DNA from 2 places in the Devosia rhizosphaerae genome. Region 2 is predicted to be linked to the other one. Evidence: predicted binding sites of a transcription regulator. Region 2 holds the regulator's gene; the other holds the start of a gene.
What was found. The regulator PhoB, encoded in region 2, activates phosphate uptake and scavenging genes when phosphate is short. The targets are predictions, from matches to a motif close to TGTCATNNANCTGTCAT.
Positions count from the first base shown of each region.

Region 1 (7,692 bases), 1.0 Mb from region 2:
GCGTGCGAACAGGGCTGGCATAGCCCGCGCGATTGACGATGTCGGCAAAGCGCTCGATCCGCGAGGAGGGCGAGGTGCCATAGTTCGAGCCCGGCCAGGGGTTGAACGGAATGAGGTTGATCTTGGCGGGAATGCCCGCCAAGAGCCGCACCAGTTCGCGTGCCTCGGCGTCGCTGTCATTGATCCCGTCGAGCATCACATATTCGAAGGTGATGCGGCGGGCATTGGAGAGGCCGGGATAGTTCCGGCAGGCCTCGAGCAGCTCTTCCAAAGGCCACTTCTTGTTGATCGGCACCAGCACGTCGCGCAGATCATTATTGGTGGCATGGAGCGAAATGGCGAGCATCACGTCGATCTCGCGCCCGGTCGGCTCGATAAAGGGCACGACACCGGAGGTCGAAAGCGTGATGCGGCGCCTGGACAGGCTCATGCCATCACCGGCCGAAGCGATCAGCAGGGCCTGCTTGACGTTCTCGTAATTGTAGAGCGGCTCGCCCATGCCCATCATCACGATATTGGTGATGGCGCGGCTCTCGCCGCCGGGCACGAGTCCGCCGTCATCCGGACGCTGGCCGCCGGGAAAGTCGCCCAGGCGCTCGCGTGCCATCAGCACCTGGCCCAGGATCTCGCCGGCAGTGAGATTGCGCACCAGCTTTTGCGTGCCGGTATGGCAGAACGAGCAGGTGAGCGTACAGCCGACCTGACTCGACACGCAGAGCGTGCCACGATCCGCCTCGGGGATATAGACGGTTTCCACCTCGACGGGCGGATAGTTCGGATTGGCCGGGTCGCGGAAGCGGAACAGCCATTTGCGGGTCCCATCGCTCGAAACCTGCTCGGAGACGATTTCGGGCCGGTCGAGAATAAACGCGTCGGCGAGCTTCTGGCGCACCGGCTTGGCCACATTGGTCATCCGCTCGAAATCGGTGACGCCGTTCACATAGAGCCAGTTCCACAGCTGACTCGCCCGCATGCGGCTTTCCTTTTCCGTCGCAATTCCCGCGTCCAACAACGAGGCAGCGAGCTGCGGCTTGGAAAGACCGATCAGCGACGGCCGGCTGGCGGCGGCAGGGCGCACGGCAGTCGAATGGTCGAGGTTCAGCGCAATGCTCATGGGCGTGGCAAGAGTCCGGAAATGCGGGAAGTGGCGAAGCCCATACCATATGGGTGCCCTTTGCGCAAAGTCATGGGTCCGTTTGCCGGATGCAGGCCTGCTATTCGCCCTTCTCTGTCACGTCTGCGCGAGCGGAACGACTCAACACTCCGCGTCGATCGATTGCTGCGCAGCGGTGGCGCCCGAGAGCGAATAGGTCTGCGTCACCTTGATGCCGGCGGCTGTCGTGCCCTCGATCACCATGGAAGATCCGGCGCGGATGGCGCTGGCCAGCGCTCCAGACTGGCTGGCATCGTCGAGCCAGGCCGCGTCGTTCTGGGTGAAGAGATTAAAGGTCTGGCCGTCCACCGTCACGGTGGCCTGGCTATCGGGCTGGAAAGCAAAGCCAGCCACGAGGTTGAATTCGTTGCTGACAGTCTCGGCCGGCCGGTTGGTCACATAGGCATAGGCCTGGCTGTAGTCGTCCGGCGTCGGCTCGACGCTTTCGGGTTCGGCCATCGCAAAGCACACTTCGCCCGCCGCATCATTTGCCGCATAGCTCGACCAGGCGCGATGCTCTCCCAAGAGCCGTACCTGCTGCGCCTGGGCGCTGGCGGGCAGAACTAGGGTGGCGAGCAAGGCAAGCGCAAGGACGGGCTTGGTCATGAAGGGCCTCTCTGGACAAACAACAAAAAGGGCGTGGGCCTCGCGGCCCGCCGCCCGATTATGGCGGATCGCCCCTAGGGGGCAACCCGAAAGGGTGATCAGGCGCAGGCGCCGTCGATCGCGTTCACCGCCGCCGTGGCACCCGACAGGGAATAGGTGTCCACTGTATTGGTTCCACGCTGCGAGGTGCCGCGCACCACCAGCTGGCTGCCAGCCTTGAAGGCCTGCACGAAGCCGGCTTCATCACCTGTCGAGGCGAGCCAGGCGGCCGAACCCTCGGTCACCATGGGGTAGCTGCGCCCGTCGATCGTCGCACTGGCCTTGGCGTCGGTGGTGTTGAAGGGATAGCCAATAATGGTCTGGACTTCGTTCTTGGTGCCCATCCCCTTGCGGTGGATGATCATGAAATGGATCGGATCGCGATTGGCCCCGGCCGGCTCGCTCGATTGCGGCGTGCCAGAGACATAGCAGATCGTGCCCGAGGCATCGGTCGCCTGCCAGGCGGTCCAGGCACTGAAAGTGCCGAGCTCGGTCGCCTGCTGCGCCTGGGCGGCAGGAGCGAGAGCCATGACCGCGCCGACCGCGAGCCCAAGGATAAGGCCACCGGTTTTCTTCGTCATCGCCAATTCTTCCTCTCGTCTATGTGGTCCATGCTCGGAAGAGCTGCCCGCGCGACTCTGCCCCAACATGGTTACCAAGAAGTCAAGCGCCGCCCTGCACCGGACCAATTCACTTCAAATGCGAGGCAAAGGCGGCGGCAATTTGGCGCCCAGCGCTTCAAGCTACGCTCAGCGTTACCAATGCGCTAACACTTGAGTGACCTTTAGGCGGCCAGGGGGTAGCTCTGCTCGACCACATAGGGCCCACCGCCCACCGAGTCCTTGCTGGAATAGAGCACGAACCGGCCCACCGGAAAGCTCAGCGGTTCGAACCGCCCGGCATCGGCAATAAAGCGCGCCACCTCTTCGGCGCCGGCTCCGCGCAGCCGCGCCAGTGTCACATGCGGCACGAATTTGCGCCCCTCGGCGGGTAGTCCCGCCCGTTGTAGCACCCGCTCCTGGGCGGCTTGCAACCGGGTTAGAGCTTCGCTCGGATCCACCCCCGCATAAAGCGCCCGCGGCTTATCGCCACCAAATGTCCCTAGATGGGTGAGCCGCACCTCGAACCGCATCGAATTGGAGAGCCGATCGAGGCTATCGGCCACCTCGTCGGCGGTCTGCCCGTCGACATCACCGATGAAGCGCAGGGTGATATGGTAATTCTCGGGGTCGATCCAGCGGGCGCCGCTGAGGCCACCGCGCTTGAGAGAAAGCGCAAATCCCACATCTGTCGGGATTTCGAGGCCGGTAAAGAGCCGGGGCATGGGGCCCTCCTCGTGCAGGTCAGCATCAGATTCGCCCCGGACCGTAACACAACCTTAAGCCGCAGCCAGTCCATTCGTCGCAGCGCCCCGAGATCACTTGTAAACCAAGGGCGTGGCATCCATATTGTTGTGCAAGTGGCAAGCAATGCCCACCGGCGGTTAGAGACCGCTCTCATATTGGGAAAGGAAACCGATTAAATGGCTGAATATGACCGTCAGACCCTCGGTGCGCGGGCCGGCTCGGCCTTGGCCATCGACGAGGGCCTGCGCAGCTATATGCTGCGCGTCTACAACTATATGGGTATCGGACTGGTAGTGACGGGTGTCGTCGCCTACTTCTCCAATGCCGCCGCCGTGAGCAATGGCGAGCTGACCGCCTGGGGTGCGCTGCTTTACACCACGCCCCTGATGTGGGTTGTGGCCCTGGCGCCACTCGCTTTTGTAATGGTGCTGAGCTTTGGCATCAACAAGCTTTCCGTGACTGCCGCGCAAGGCACCTTCTGGGCGTTCTCGGCCATCATGGGCCTGTCGCTGTCCTCCATCTTCATGGTCTACACCGACGCCTCGATCGCCAAGGTGTTCTTCATCACGGCCGCTACGTTCGGTGCCATGAGCCTTTACGGCTACACCACCAAGCGTGACCTCACCGGCATGGGCAGCTTCCTGTTCATGGGCCTGATCGGCCTGATCATCGCCTCGGTGGTCAACATCTTCATGCAGTCTTCGATGCTTGAATTTGCGATCTCTGCCGTTGGCGTGCTGATCTTTGTGGGCCTCACCGCCTACGACACCCAGAAGATCAAGGAAGGCTACTCCGAGACGCTTGGTGCCGACACGCTGGCCAAGGGCGCCATCATGGGCGCGCTGAGCCTCTACCTCGACTTCATCAACCTCTTCCTGATGCTGCTCCGCCTGTTCGGCACTCGCGAGTAACCAGCACCAAGAATTTGGTTGGACGAATATCGGGACCGCAGCTTAGAAAGGCTGCGGTCCTTTTCTTTTGTCGAGTTGCGCCCTCAAGTGTCCGACCTCGTCCTGCGCCCCTTTTCCTGGGGTGATATCCCCGCGATCACCGCCATCTACCGGCACTATGTCGAGACATCGACGGCCACCTTCGACCTTGAGGCACCTGGCCATACCTATCTCGCCGAAAAGTTCGGCCACATGCTTGATGCGGGGCATCCAGTAATCATCGCCGAGCGCGGGGGTGAGGTCATCGGCTACGCCTATGCCTCGACTTACCGGCCCCGGCCCGCCTATCGCTTTACCTGCGAGGATTCGATCTATTTGCGCGAGGATGCCATTGGCTCCGGCCTGGGCCGAACGCTCCTGACCGAGCTCATCGTCCAGTCCCGCACCTTCGGCTTCAAGCAGATGATCGCCGTCATCACCGGGGAGCAGGACCGCTCCATTGCCCTGCACGAAAAACTCGGTTTCCGCCACATCGGGCGGCACGAGAAGCTCGGTCTCAAATTCGACCGCTGGCTGGACATCGTCCACATGCAGCTGGCGCTCTAGGCGCTAGCTCACCACTGCAAGCTGCGGATCAAGCACTCGCAGCACCTGCGCGAGGTCATGCCCGCGCTTGAGGATACGGCCCTGCTGATTGGTCACCGAATACTGCCCCTGCCGGTTGCGCAGGCGAGGCGCCTTTTCGATGATAAAGAGCGGCCGCTCAGAAACGCGCGCATAGATTGAAAAGAGCGCACGGTCCTTAAGGAAATCCATGGCGTAGTCGCGCCATTCGCCCTGCCCCACCTTGCGGCCATAGACCGAGAGGATCGTCGCCAGTTCCTTGCGATCAAAGGGCACGATGGCGAGCGGCTTGCCGCCACCAGTCGGTGGCGATCCCTCCCCACCCTGCACCAGGGAAAGGCTAACTTTGTTGTCTTTCGATGTCCGGCCCTGCACCTTTGGGGTGGCCCTCCGATGTCAACGTAGTGTCATAGTTGCGGCTTTCAGTCCCCGATGCAAGCGGTCGCACGCTTAACGCTCAGGTAACGAAATACCCCAATTCGGTCATACTTTGTCCCTCAGCCCGCCCGATTAGCCCACGATCTTGTGATCGTTGCCTCCAGTGGCTGGTGCCCAGGCAGACCGAGCCCCCAACCGAAACGTTTGGACACCAGCCGCCCTTTTCTAAGTTGACCAGTCAGTCAGACCGTCCCGCCCTTGCCCCCAAGGGCGGGCTTTCTTTGCATGGTTGCGATCAATGCTGCTCGTAGGCGGCGGCTCCCAAAATAGGTCCGGGCAAACCTTCGCGTTCTTGCTGCACGAGTACGGCAATCCCCGTGGCCTCGTCGGCCATCACCTCGTGGAGCGGCAGCTTGAGATCCGCACCGGTTTCGGCTTCCCACATGCCCAGCGCCTGTCGCCCGGTCACGACCTGGGTATAGGCCATGGTCTTGCCGGCATTCTCGCCCTTGTCGATCATCACTTCGGCACGGTCGCGATAGGTAACCAGCCACACCACTGCGTCACCCAGCTGCGGATCGGCCGGCACACTGACCTTGAGCATGTCGCCGTCGCGCTCGAGCTCCACCGAAAGGGGCAGGCTCACCCCGCTCAAGGCGCCATGCACTTCATGACGCTTTGAGCCTACAACGCCCTTGGCGCCATTGACCACCATCTGCGGAGTATAGATGCGCGAGGAGCCCCAGCTTTCTGCGTAAGCACGCTGCCGGTCCGAGAACATGCCGTCGCCGAAAGTGTCTTCCCAACCCACATAGTCCCAATAGTCGACATGGTAGGCGAGCGCCACGACATCCCCGCTCTCGGCGAGGCTCGTGAGCAGGGCGTCAGCGGGGGGGCACTGGGCGCAGCCCTGGCTGGTAAACAGCTCAACCACCGCCTTGGGCCGGATGCGATAGTGCTCGGCCCCGGCAAAAGAGGACGATAGGGCAAGCGCAACAAGGCCGAGCGAGGCGGCAAGAAGGGGACGAAGGGTCATGGACCGAAGTTGTAAGCCCGCCGCGAGGGCCCCCGCTAGTCAAAAAGGGGTGAGACAGTGAATCCGCTGCCACGGGTGTACGTTCGGTCACACAGCACCGCACAAACAAAAATGGCAGCCCTCATGGGCCGCCATTCTAAGCTTGATCGAGCGAGGTGCCCTTATGCCGCGACGAGACTGCGCAGCACGTAGTGCAGAATGCCACCGTTCTTGAAGTAGTCGAGCTCGTTGGCCGTATCAATGCGGCACAGCGTTTCGACGTTCAGCACGCTGCCATCGGCCTTGGTGATCTGGACGTTCACCTTGGCGCGCGGGGTGATTGTCTCGACCCCGATGATGTCCACCGTCTCGGAGCCATCGAGGCCCAGCGACTGCCAGCTCTCGCCGTCCTTGAACTGCAGCGGGATCACGCCCATGCCCACCAGGTTCGAGCGGTGGATACGCTCAAAGCTCTGGGCAATCACGGCCTTTACGCCAAGCAGGTTGGTGCCCTTGGCCGCCCAGTCGCGCGAGGAGCCCGTTCCATATTCCTTGCCGGCAAAGACGACCAGCGGCGTGCCCTGGCCCTGGTACGCCATGGCTGCGTCATAGATCGGCATTTGGCTGCCATCGGGACCTTTGGTGAAGCCGCCTTCGACGCCCGGCAACATCTGGTTCTTGATGCGGATATTGGCAAAGGTGCCACGCATCATCACTTCATGGTTGCCGCGACGCGCGCCATAGGAGTTGAAATCCCTAGGCGCGACCTGGTGCTCCTGCAGATACTGCCCCGCTGGCGTGCTCGGCTTGAACGAACCGGCTGGCGAGATGTGGTCGGTGGTGATGGAGTCGAGGAAGAGCGCCAGGACGCGCGCCTTCTCGATATCGGTTACCGGCTTGGGCTCGATTTCGAGGTCTTCGAAGTAAGGCGGGTTCTGCACATAGGTGGAGCCGGAATTCCAGGCATAGGTCTCCCCGCCTTCCACCGCGATCCCCTGCCAGTGCTCGTCGCCCTTGAAAACGTCCGAATAGCGGCCCTTGAACATCTCGGGGGTAACGTGGGTGCGGACGATCTCGGCGACCTCGTGGTTGGAGGGCCAGACATCCTTGAGATAGACCGGCTGCCCGTCCTTGCCCGTGCCCAGCGGCTCGGTGGTGATGTCGATCTTCATCGAACCGGCCAGCGCATAGGCGACCACCAGCGGCGGCGAGGCGAGGAAGTTCGCCTTGACGTCGGGGTTCACGCGACCTTCGAAATTGCGGTTACCCGAAAGGACCGAGGCGGCGACCAAGTCACCGGCTTGCACTGCCTTGCTGATCGGCGCCGGCAGCGGGCCGGAATTGCCGATGCAGGTGGTGCAGCCATAGCCCACGAGGTTGAAGCCGATAGCGTCGAGGTCTTCCTGCAAGCCTGCCGAAGTCAGATAGTCGGTCACCACCTGCGACCCGGGCGCTAGCGAGGTTTTGACCCATGGCTTGCGGGTCAGCCCCAGTTCGCGGGCTTTGCGGGCCACGAGACCGGCAGCAACCAGCACCGATGGGTTCGAGGTGTTGGTGCACGAGGTGATGGCTGCGATGACCACATCGCCATGGCCGATGGCGTAGTCTTCGCCTTCCACCTGCACCTGCGGCTCGTCTGTC
Region 1 covers NZ_CP126539.1:251,340-259,031, reverse strand. The annotation lists gene rlmN (dual-specificity RNA methyltransferase RlmN) at 1-1,114, opposite strand, end outside; gene QOV41_RS01280 (invasion associated locus B family protein) at 1,256-1,759, opposite strand; gene QOV41_RS01275 (invasion associated locus B family protein) at 1,858-2,379, opposite strand; gene thpR (RNA 2',3'-cyclic phosphodiesterase) at 2,583-3,122, opposite strand; gene QOV41_RS01265 (Bax inhibitor-1/YccA family protein) at 3,321-4,055, shown strand; gene QOV41_RS01260 (GNAT family N-acetyltransferase) at 4,143-4,640, shown strand; gene QOV41_RS01255 (DUF2794 domain-containing protein) at 4,644-5,033, opposite strand; gene QOV41_RS01250 (DUF1223 domain-containing protein) at 5,332-6,072, opposite strand; gene acnA (aconitate hydratase AcnA) at 6,234-7,692, opposite strand, start outside.
Region 1: the regulator PhoB is predicted to act here: its motif matches at 5,053-5,069, upstream of QOV41_RS01255 (DUF2794 domain-containing protein).

Region 2 (7,692 bases):
AGGCGATTGCGGCAGCCAAGGCGGCATTCCCCGCCTGGTCGCGCTCGGGCTTGCTGGAACGCCATGCGATCCTGCGCAAGGCGGCCGATGAAATCCTCGCCCGCAAGCAAGAGCTGGGTGAACTGCTGAGCCGTGAAGAGGGCAAGACACTGGTTGAAGGCATCGGCGAGGTCACTCGCGCCGGTCAGATCTTCGACTTCTTTGCCGGCGAAGTGCTGCGCCTCACGGGAGAAGTGGTGCCGTCGGTCCGCCCCGGCGTCGGTGTCGAGATCACGCGCGAGCCGATTGGTGTCATCGGCCTCATCACACCCTGGAACTTCCCGATCGCTATTCCAAGCTGGAAGATTGCCCCCGCCCTGGCCTATGGCAACACCGTCGTCATCAAACCGGCGGACCTCGTGCCCGGCTCGACCTGGGCCATCGTCGACATCCTGGTGCGGGCAGGCCTGCCCAAGGGCGTCCTGAACCTCGTCATGGGCAAGGGCTCGGTGGTCGGCCAGACCATGCTCGACAGCAAGAACGTCCATGCCGTCAGCTTCACCGGCTCGGTTGGTACCGGCAAGCGCGTTGCGGCTGCGTCGGTTGAAGTCGGCCGCCGGTTCCAGCTGGAAATGGGCGGCAAGAACCCCACCATCGTGCTCGACGATGCCGATCTCAAAGTTGCCGTCGAGACCGTGGCACAGTCCGCCTTCTTCTCGACCGGCCAGCGCTGCACCGCCTCTTCGCGTGTCATCGTCACCGAAGGTATCCACGACCGCTTCGTGGAAGCCCTCGCTGAGCGCACGCGTAATCTGCGGGTGGGCAATGCGCTGGACAAGGACACCGAGATCGGTCCGGTGGTCGATCCTGGCCAGCTCAAGCAGGACACCGACTACATCGAGATCGGCAAGAACGAGGGCGCCAAGATTGCCGCTGGCGGCGAACGCGTCCAGAAGGACACGGAGGGCTACTTCCTGCAGCCGACGCTGTTTGTCGAGGCGACCAACAATATGCGCATCAGCCGCGAAGAGATCTTCGGGCCGGTCGCTAGCGTCATTCGGGTCAAGGATTATGAAGAGGCACTCGCCACCGCAAACGACACCGAGTTCGGTCTATCCGCTGGCATCGTGACCACCTCGCTTAAATACGCCACGCACTTCAAGCGCAATGCCGAGGCAGGCATGGTGATGGTCAACGTGCCAACCGCTGGCGTGGACTTTCACGTGCCGTTCGGGGGCCGCAAAGGCTCGAGCTATGGTCCGCGCGAGCAGGGCAAGTACGCCGCCGAGTTCTACACTCAGGTCAAGACGGCCTACACCGCGGCTGGCTAAGACGAAAAAGACTGCGCCGGCCTCGTGCCGGCGCAGTTGCATTGGCGCCCTGCCGAGAGCAGATTGGTGCCATTCGCCCGCGCGATTGCGGGCAGACGACTGAGGTTCACGAATGCCCGAGCGAGTGTCTGTGCTGGCCCCTTTCCGGCACGAGACCTTTCGCCTGCTCTGGATCGCCACCTTAGCGTCCAATCTCGGCGGTCTTGTGCAGGCGGTCGGCGCCGGGTGGATGATGACCACCCTCACGGACTCCCACAATATGGTCGCCCTGGTGCAGGCCTCGACCACCCTGCCCATCATGGTGTTCTCCATCGCAGCGGGCGCGCTGGCCGACAATTTCGACCGGCGCATAGTGATGATCATTGCCCAATCGGCAATGGCGATCATTTCCGTGGTGCTGGCGGTGCTGGGTTTCCTTGGGCTGATGACCCCCTGGCTCTTGCTAGGGTTCACCTTTCTGATTGGCTGCGGCACAGCGTTGTTCAACCCGTCTTGGCAGGCTTCCATGGGCGATATCGTGCCGCGCGACGACCTGCCCGGCGCGGTGACGCTCAACGCCATGGGCTTCAACATGATGCGCAGCGTGGGGCCAGCAGTTGGCGGCATCATCGTTGCCTTTGCCGGCGCGGCTGCGGCCTTCGCGGTCAATGCGGTTTCCTACCTCCCGCTGATCGCCGCGCTGTTCCGGTGGCAGCCGCAAGCGATCGCCAACAAGTTGCCGCGGGAGAGGTTCGGCAGCGCCATGTGGGCCGGGGTGCGCTATGCCTCGCTCTCGCCCAATCTGATGACAGTTATGCTGCGTGGTTTCCTGTTCGGCCTTGCCGCTATCGCGGTGCTGGCGCTCCTGCCTTCGGTGGCAAGCGAATATCTCGGCGGCGGCGCCCTGGGCTATGGCGCGTTGTTGGGGTGCTTTGGCGTTGGTGCCATCGGAGGCGCCTTCCTCAACGGAAGGGTGCGCGAGCGCTACAGCAATGAGATCATCGTGCGCATTGCCTGCGTGGTGTTCGCGGTCTCCTGTGTCGGCCTGGGCTTCAGCCGCGAAATCGTGCTGAGCTGTCTCATTCTCTTGCCAGCGGGCGCGGGCTGGGTGCTGGCGCTGTCACTGTTCAACGTCTCCGTTCAGCTCTCAACGCCCCGTTGGGTTGTGGGGCGGGCGCTATCGCTCTACCAAACGGCTACTTTCGGCGGCATGGCACTGGGCAGCTGGCTCTGGGGCAGTGTCGCCGATCTGTCCGCACCGAGCTGGTCACTCGCCTTGGCGGGGGTGACGCTCCTTGCCTGTGCTCTGGTGGGTCTCAAGCTGCCGCTGCCGCAGTTCAGCTCACGCGACCTCAGCCCGCTCAATGCCTTCAACGAACCGGTGCTCAAGCTCGAGATGCGGCCGCGGAGTGGGCCGGTGATGGTGATGGTGGACTATCAGATCGTCCAGGAAGACATTCCCGCTTTCCTCCGGCTAATGAGTGAGCGCCGCCGTATCCGCATCCGCGATGGTGCGCGGCAATGGGCGCTGCTGCGGGACCTCGAACGCCCAGAGATCTGGGTGGAGAGCTATCACGTGCCCACCTGGGTGGACTATGTGCGCCACAATCTGCGGCGTACCAAGGCCGATGCCGAGAACCTGCAGAGCTTGCGGGCGCTGCACCGGGGCGAGGGACCGCCCCATGTCCACCGCATGATCGAGCGGCAGACCGTGCCGCAGGTCGACGACATGCCGCTCCGGGAGAGCCCCGAGCACTAGGCCACTTGGGCGAAGCGCTCGTCGAAAGCGTAGCCCGCGCCGCGAACGGTCCGGATCGGGTCGATCTCGCGGCCGCGATTGATGGCACGACGGAGACGACCGATATGGACATCCACTGTCCGCTCATCGACATAGACGTCATTGCCCCAGACACCATCGAGCAATTGCTCGCGCGAATAGACCCGGCCGGGATGGCGCATGAGATATTCGAGTAGTCGATACTCGGTGGGACCAAGATGGACGTCGCGATTGCCGCGGCGGACGCGGTGGGTGGTGCGATCGAGTTCGAGATCGCCGACCTTGAGCGAAGCGGTCACCAGATTGGGGTTCGCCCGTCGCAGAAGTGCATGGATTCGGGCCATCAGTTCGGGAACAGAAAACGGCTTTACGACGTAGTCGTCCGCACCTGTGGCAAGGCCCCGCACCCGTTCTTCTTCCTCGCCGCGTGCGGTCAGCATGATGATCGGCACCCGCGCGGTCTCGTCGCGCGCCCGCAAGCGCCGGCACAGTTCGATGCCGGAGATCTCGGGCAGCATCCAGTCAAGCAGGATCAGATCGGGCAGCTTTTGCTGGATCTGGACCTGGGCCTCGTCACCGGTTTCAGCAGTCAGGACCCGAAAGCCTTCGGCCTCAAGATTATAGCGCAAGAGAATGGCGATATCGCCTTCGTCTTCGACGACGAGAATTGTAGCCGACATGGCTTAAACCTTGATCTGCTTGCGCTCGAGCTCTTCGACATTGCTCCCGAGCTGCTTGCCGGTCTGCAGATAGTAGGCGCGCTCCGCAATGTTGGTGGCGTGGTCGCCGATGCGTTCCAGGCTCTTGGCGCAAAACAGCAAATGCGTGCAGGAGGTGATGTTGCGCGGATCTTCCATCATGTAGGTGAGCAGCTCACGGAACAACGAGGTGTGCATCGCATCGACCTCGTCATCGCGGTTGCAGACCTCGACGGCAGCGGCGGCGTCCCGATTGGAATAGGCGTCCAGCGCCTGCTTTAGCTGCCGCATTACCAATGCCGTCATGTTGCGGACGCCATTGTAGAAAGTTGGCTGCAGGTTGAGCCCATCGAGTTTCAGGGAGCGCCGGGCCAATTGCTTGGCCATGTCACCAATGCGCTCGAGGTCCCCCGCGACATGGATGGAGGTAATGATGGCGCGTAGATCGCTCGCCATCGGCTGACGACGAGCAATCATCGAAACCGCCATTTCGTCGATCCGGCGCTCCATGTCGTCGATGCGCTGATCGGCGATGATGGTCAAATCGGCGAGCTCGCGATCAAGCTTGAGCAGGGCCTTGGTGCCATTCTCGATGGAAACTTCCACTTCACCGCCCATTTCGGCGATGGCTTGAGCGAGCGCATTGAGTTCGTCGCTATAGGACTGAACGATATGGTCGGCGCCGGTATTTGGCATTGGTTTTCCTCCTCGATGCGCCCGGTCAGCCGATCCGGCCCATGATGTAGTCTTGTGTTTGCTTGTGCACCGGGTTGGTGAAGATCTCTTCGGTGACGCCTTCTTCGATCAGCTTGCCCAAGTGGAAGAAAGCGGTCTTCTGCGAGACGCGGGCGGCCTGCTGCATGGAGTGTGTCACGATCACGATCGTGAAGTTCTCGCGCAGTTCATCGATGAGTTCCTCGATGATTGCGGTTGCGATAGGGTCGAGAGCCGAGCAGGGTTCATCCATCAGGATTACTTCAGGGCCAACTGCGATCGCGCGCGCAATGCAGAGGCGCTGCTGCTGACCGCCGGACAGACCTGTACCCGGCTCGTATAGGCGGTCCTTCACCTCTTCGAAGAGACCCGCCTTGCGGAGTGAGGAGACAACGATCTCGTCCAAATCGGCTTTGGAACGCGCAATGCCGTGGATCTTAGGACCGTAGGCTACGTTCTCGTAAATCGACTTGGGGAATGGGTTCGGCTTCTGGAACACCATGCCGATACGGGCGCGCAGTTCCACCACATCGAGATCCGTGTCGTAGATGTCTTCGCCATCAAGCCTGATCTGGCCTCCAACCTTGGCGCCCTCGATGGTGTCGTTCATGCGGTTGATGCAGCGCAGAAAGGTTGACTTGCCGCAGCCCGACGGCCCGATGAAGGAGGTAACTGCCCGATCGGGAATGTCGATCGAAATGCCGTGCAGAGCCTGCTTGTCGCCGTAGTGCACCGTCACGTCGCGCGCTTCGATGCGCGTTGGCGCGTTTGCAAGGTCTACGATCGCGCGTCCTGCCTCGGTGTCGCTTGTCATCTTGAGCCTACCAGTAAGCATGTCCATTTGTCAGACCTCCTAGCCCGATCAGGCACGACGCTCCAGCCGTGTCCGGAGGAAAATAGCGATGGCATTGAGCAGCAGCATCAGCCCGAGAAGCACGATGATGGCGGCGGAAGTCCTCGCTTCGAAAAAGTTTCGGTTCTCGTTGCCCTGCCACAAATAGATCTGCACGGGCAGCGCGGTAGCCGAATCCAGGGGGGTGGCTGGAATGTTCGCGATAAAGGCGCTCATGCCGATCAGCAGCAGCGGTGCCGTTTCTCCCAGCGCCTGTGCAACGCCGATAATGGTCGCGGTCAGGATGCCCGGAAACGTTAGTGGCAGAACGTGATGGAAGACCGTCTGGTTCTTGGAGGCGCCCAGGCCAAGTGCCGCCTGGCGCAAGGAGGGCGGTACGGCGCGCAGGGAAGATCGCGTGGCGATGATGATGGTGGGCAGGGTCATCAAAGTCAGCACCAAGCCGCCAACCAGCGGTGCGGAGCGGGGCAAGCCAAGATAATTGATGAACACTGCTGCGCCGAGCAGGCCGAAGACGATGGAAGGCACTGCTGCAAGATTGTTGATGTTAATCTCGATGAGGTCGGTCCAGCGGTTCTTGGGCGCAAACTCCTCCAAGTAGATCGCGCTCGCCACGCCGATCGGCACGGCCAGCACAATCACCACGATCATCATGTAAAGCGAGCCCATGAAGGCACCGGCCAGACCTGCAGTGGCGGGGGCGGAACGGCTGTCAACATTGGTGAAGATATGCCAGGCGAAGTCGAAGGTGATGATGCCTTCGGCCACAAAGCGATCAGCGAGCTGCCTTGTCTCGGCAGAAAGCTGCTGACGTGCATCGGCTAATTCGCGGTTGATAGTCCCTTTGAGCCAGTTATCTGTATTGGCAGAAGCCAAGATCGAGACCGGCAGAGTCTGTCCCAACACGTCAGGATTGGCAAAATACATGTCGCGCAACTGGAAGCGAGCAGCCGTCGTCACGAGTTCAAGTAGATCGCGGGTCTCGATATCGGCATCGGGCGCGCTGGTTCGTACGGCTCGCTCGACGATGGCGTTCCAGTTCGACAGGGTAACGTTACGTTGCCACTGAGCCATCGCTTGCTGGTACTCAGCAGGGGACGCGCTGTCCTGCGGCTGCGGCTGAGGCCCACCTTCGATCAGTTCGGGGTCAAAATAGGCTTCGACATGAAGAGTGGACTGCCAGAACGAGGGAAGCCCTTTGGACAGGATCATCCCGAACAGGATCGCCACGAAGCCCAGTGCGGCGACAATGGAGAGAATGCCGGCCCAGCGAAAGATCGTCTCGCTGCGATGGCGCCTTCCCAGGCTCTTGCGCACACGCTCGCGCCGGGCCTTGCTGGTATCATTGGTGGAAAGCAATGCGTCAGTCATGGCTATTCGTATTGCTCCCTGAATTTACGGACGATGTAGAGGGCCATGATATTGAGCAGCAAAGTCATGACAAACAAAGTTAGCCCGAGTGCAAAAGCAACCAGCGTCTGGGGGCTGGTGAAGGCTGCGTCGCCCGTCAGCTGATTGACGATGCTCACGGTCACAGTTGAGGTCGGCTCAGCAGGATTGAAGCGCAGGACTGGGCTGTTGCCGGCCGCCAGCACCACAATCATGGTTTCTCCGATGGCGCGGCTCACCGCGAGCAGGATCGCGCCGACGACGCCGGGAAGGGCGGCGGGCAGCAGCACCTTGCGTATGGTTTCGGACTTGGTGGCGCCCAGGCCCAAGGAACCATCGCGCATCGCGCGGGGCACCTGGGCGATGATGTCATCGCTGAGCGAAGAAATGAACGGGATGATCATGATGCCCATGACAATGCCAGCAGTCAGGGCGCTCGTGGCGCGGATGTCGAGACCGATTACATCGCCAGCAGCGGCAAGAAAGGGGCCGACCGAAACCAGCGCGAAGAAGCCGTAGACGATGGTGGGAATACCTGCCAGCACCTCAATAACCGGCTTAACCACGCTGCGCACGCGCTTGTCCGCGTATTGCGAGAGATAGATCGCCGACATAAGGCCAATTGGAACAGCCACCAGCATGGCGATGATGCTGATCATCACCGTGCCCCAAAGGAGCGGCAGGAGGCCATATTCGCCGGCGGAGCCAGAGCCAGTGCTCTGAAAGCGCGGGTTCCAGACCGTTCCGAAGAAGAAATTTTGGGGGGCGATGAAGGTAAAGAACCGGAACGCATCAGCGAGCAGCGACAGAACGATACCTATTGTGGTCAGGATAGCGACGGTCGAGCAGAGGATCAGTGCAATGCGGATTGCCAGTTCCACCTCGGTGCGCGCACGCAGGCGGAGCCCGATGCGGCGCTGCGCCAGGAAAAGACCCGCTGCACCCAGGGCCGCCGCGGCAGCAACAACAACC
Region 2 covers NZ_CP126539.1:1,273,407-1,281,098, forward strand. The annotation lists gene QOV41_RS06190 (aldehyde dehydrogenase family protein) at 1-1,310, shown strand, start outside; gene QOV41_RS06195 (MFS transporter) at 1,423-3,048, shown strand; gene phoB (phosphate regulon transcriptional regulator PhoB) at 3,045-3,746, opposite strand; gene phoU (phosphate signaling complex protein PhoU) at 3,750-4,460, opposite strand; gene pstB (phosphate ABC transporter ATP-binding protein PstB) at 4,486-5,292, opposite strand; gene pstA (phosphate ABC transporter permease PstA) at 5,341-6,702, opposite strand; gene pstC (phosphate ABC transporter permease subunit PstC) at 6,705-7,692, opposite strand, start outside.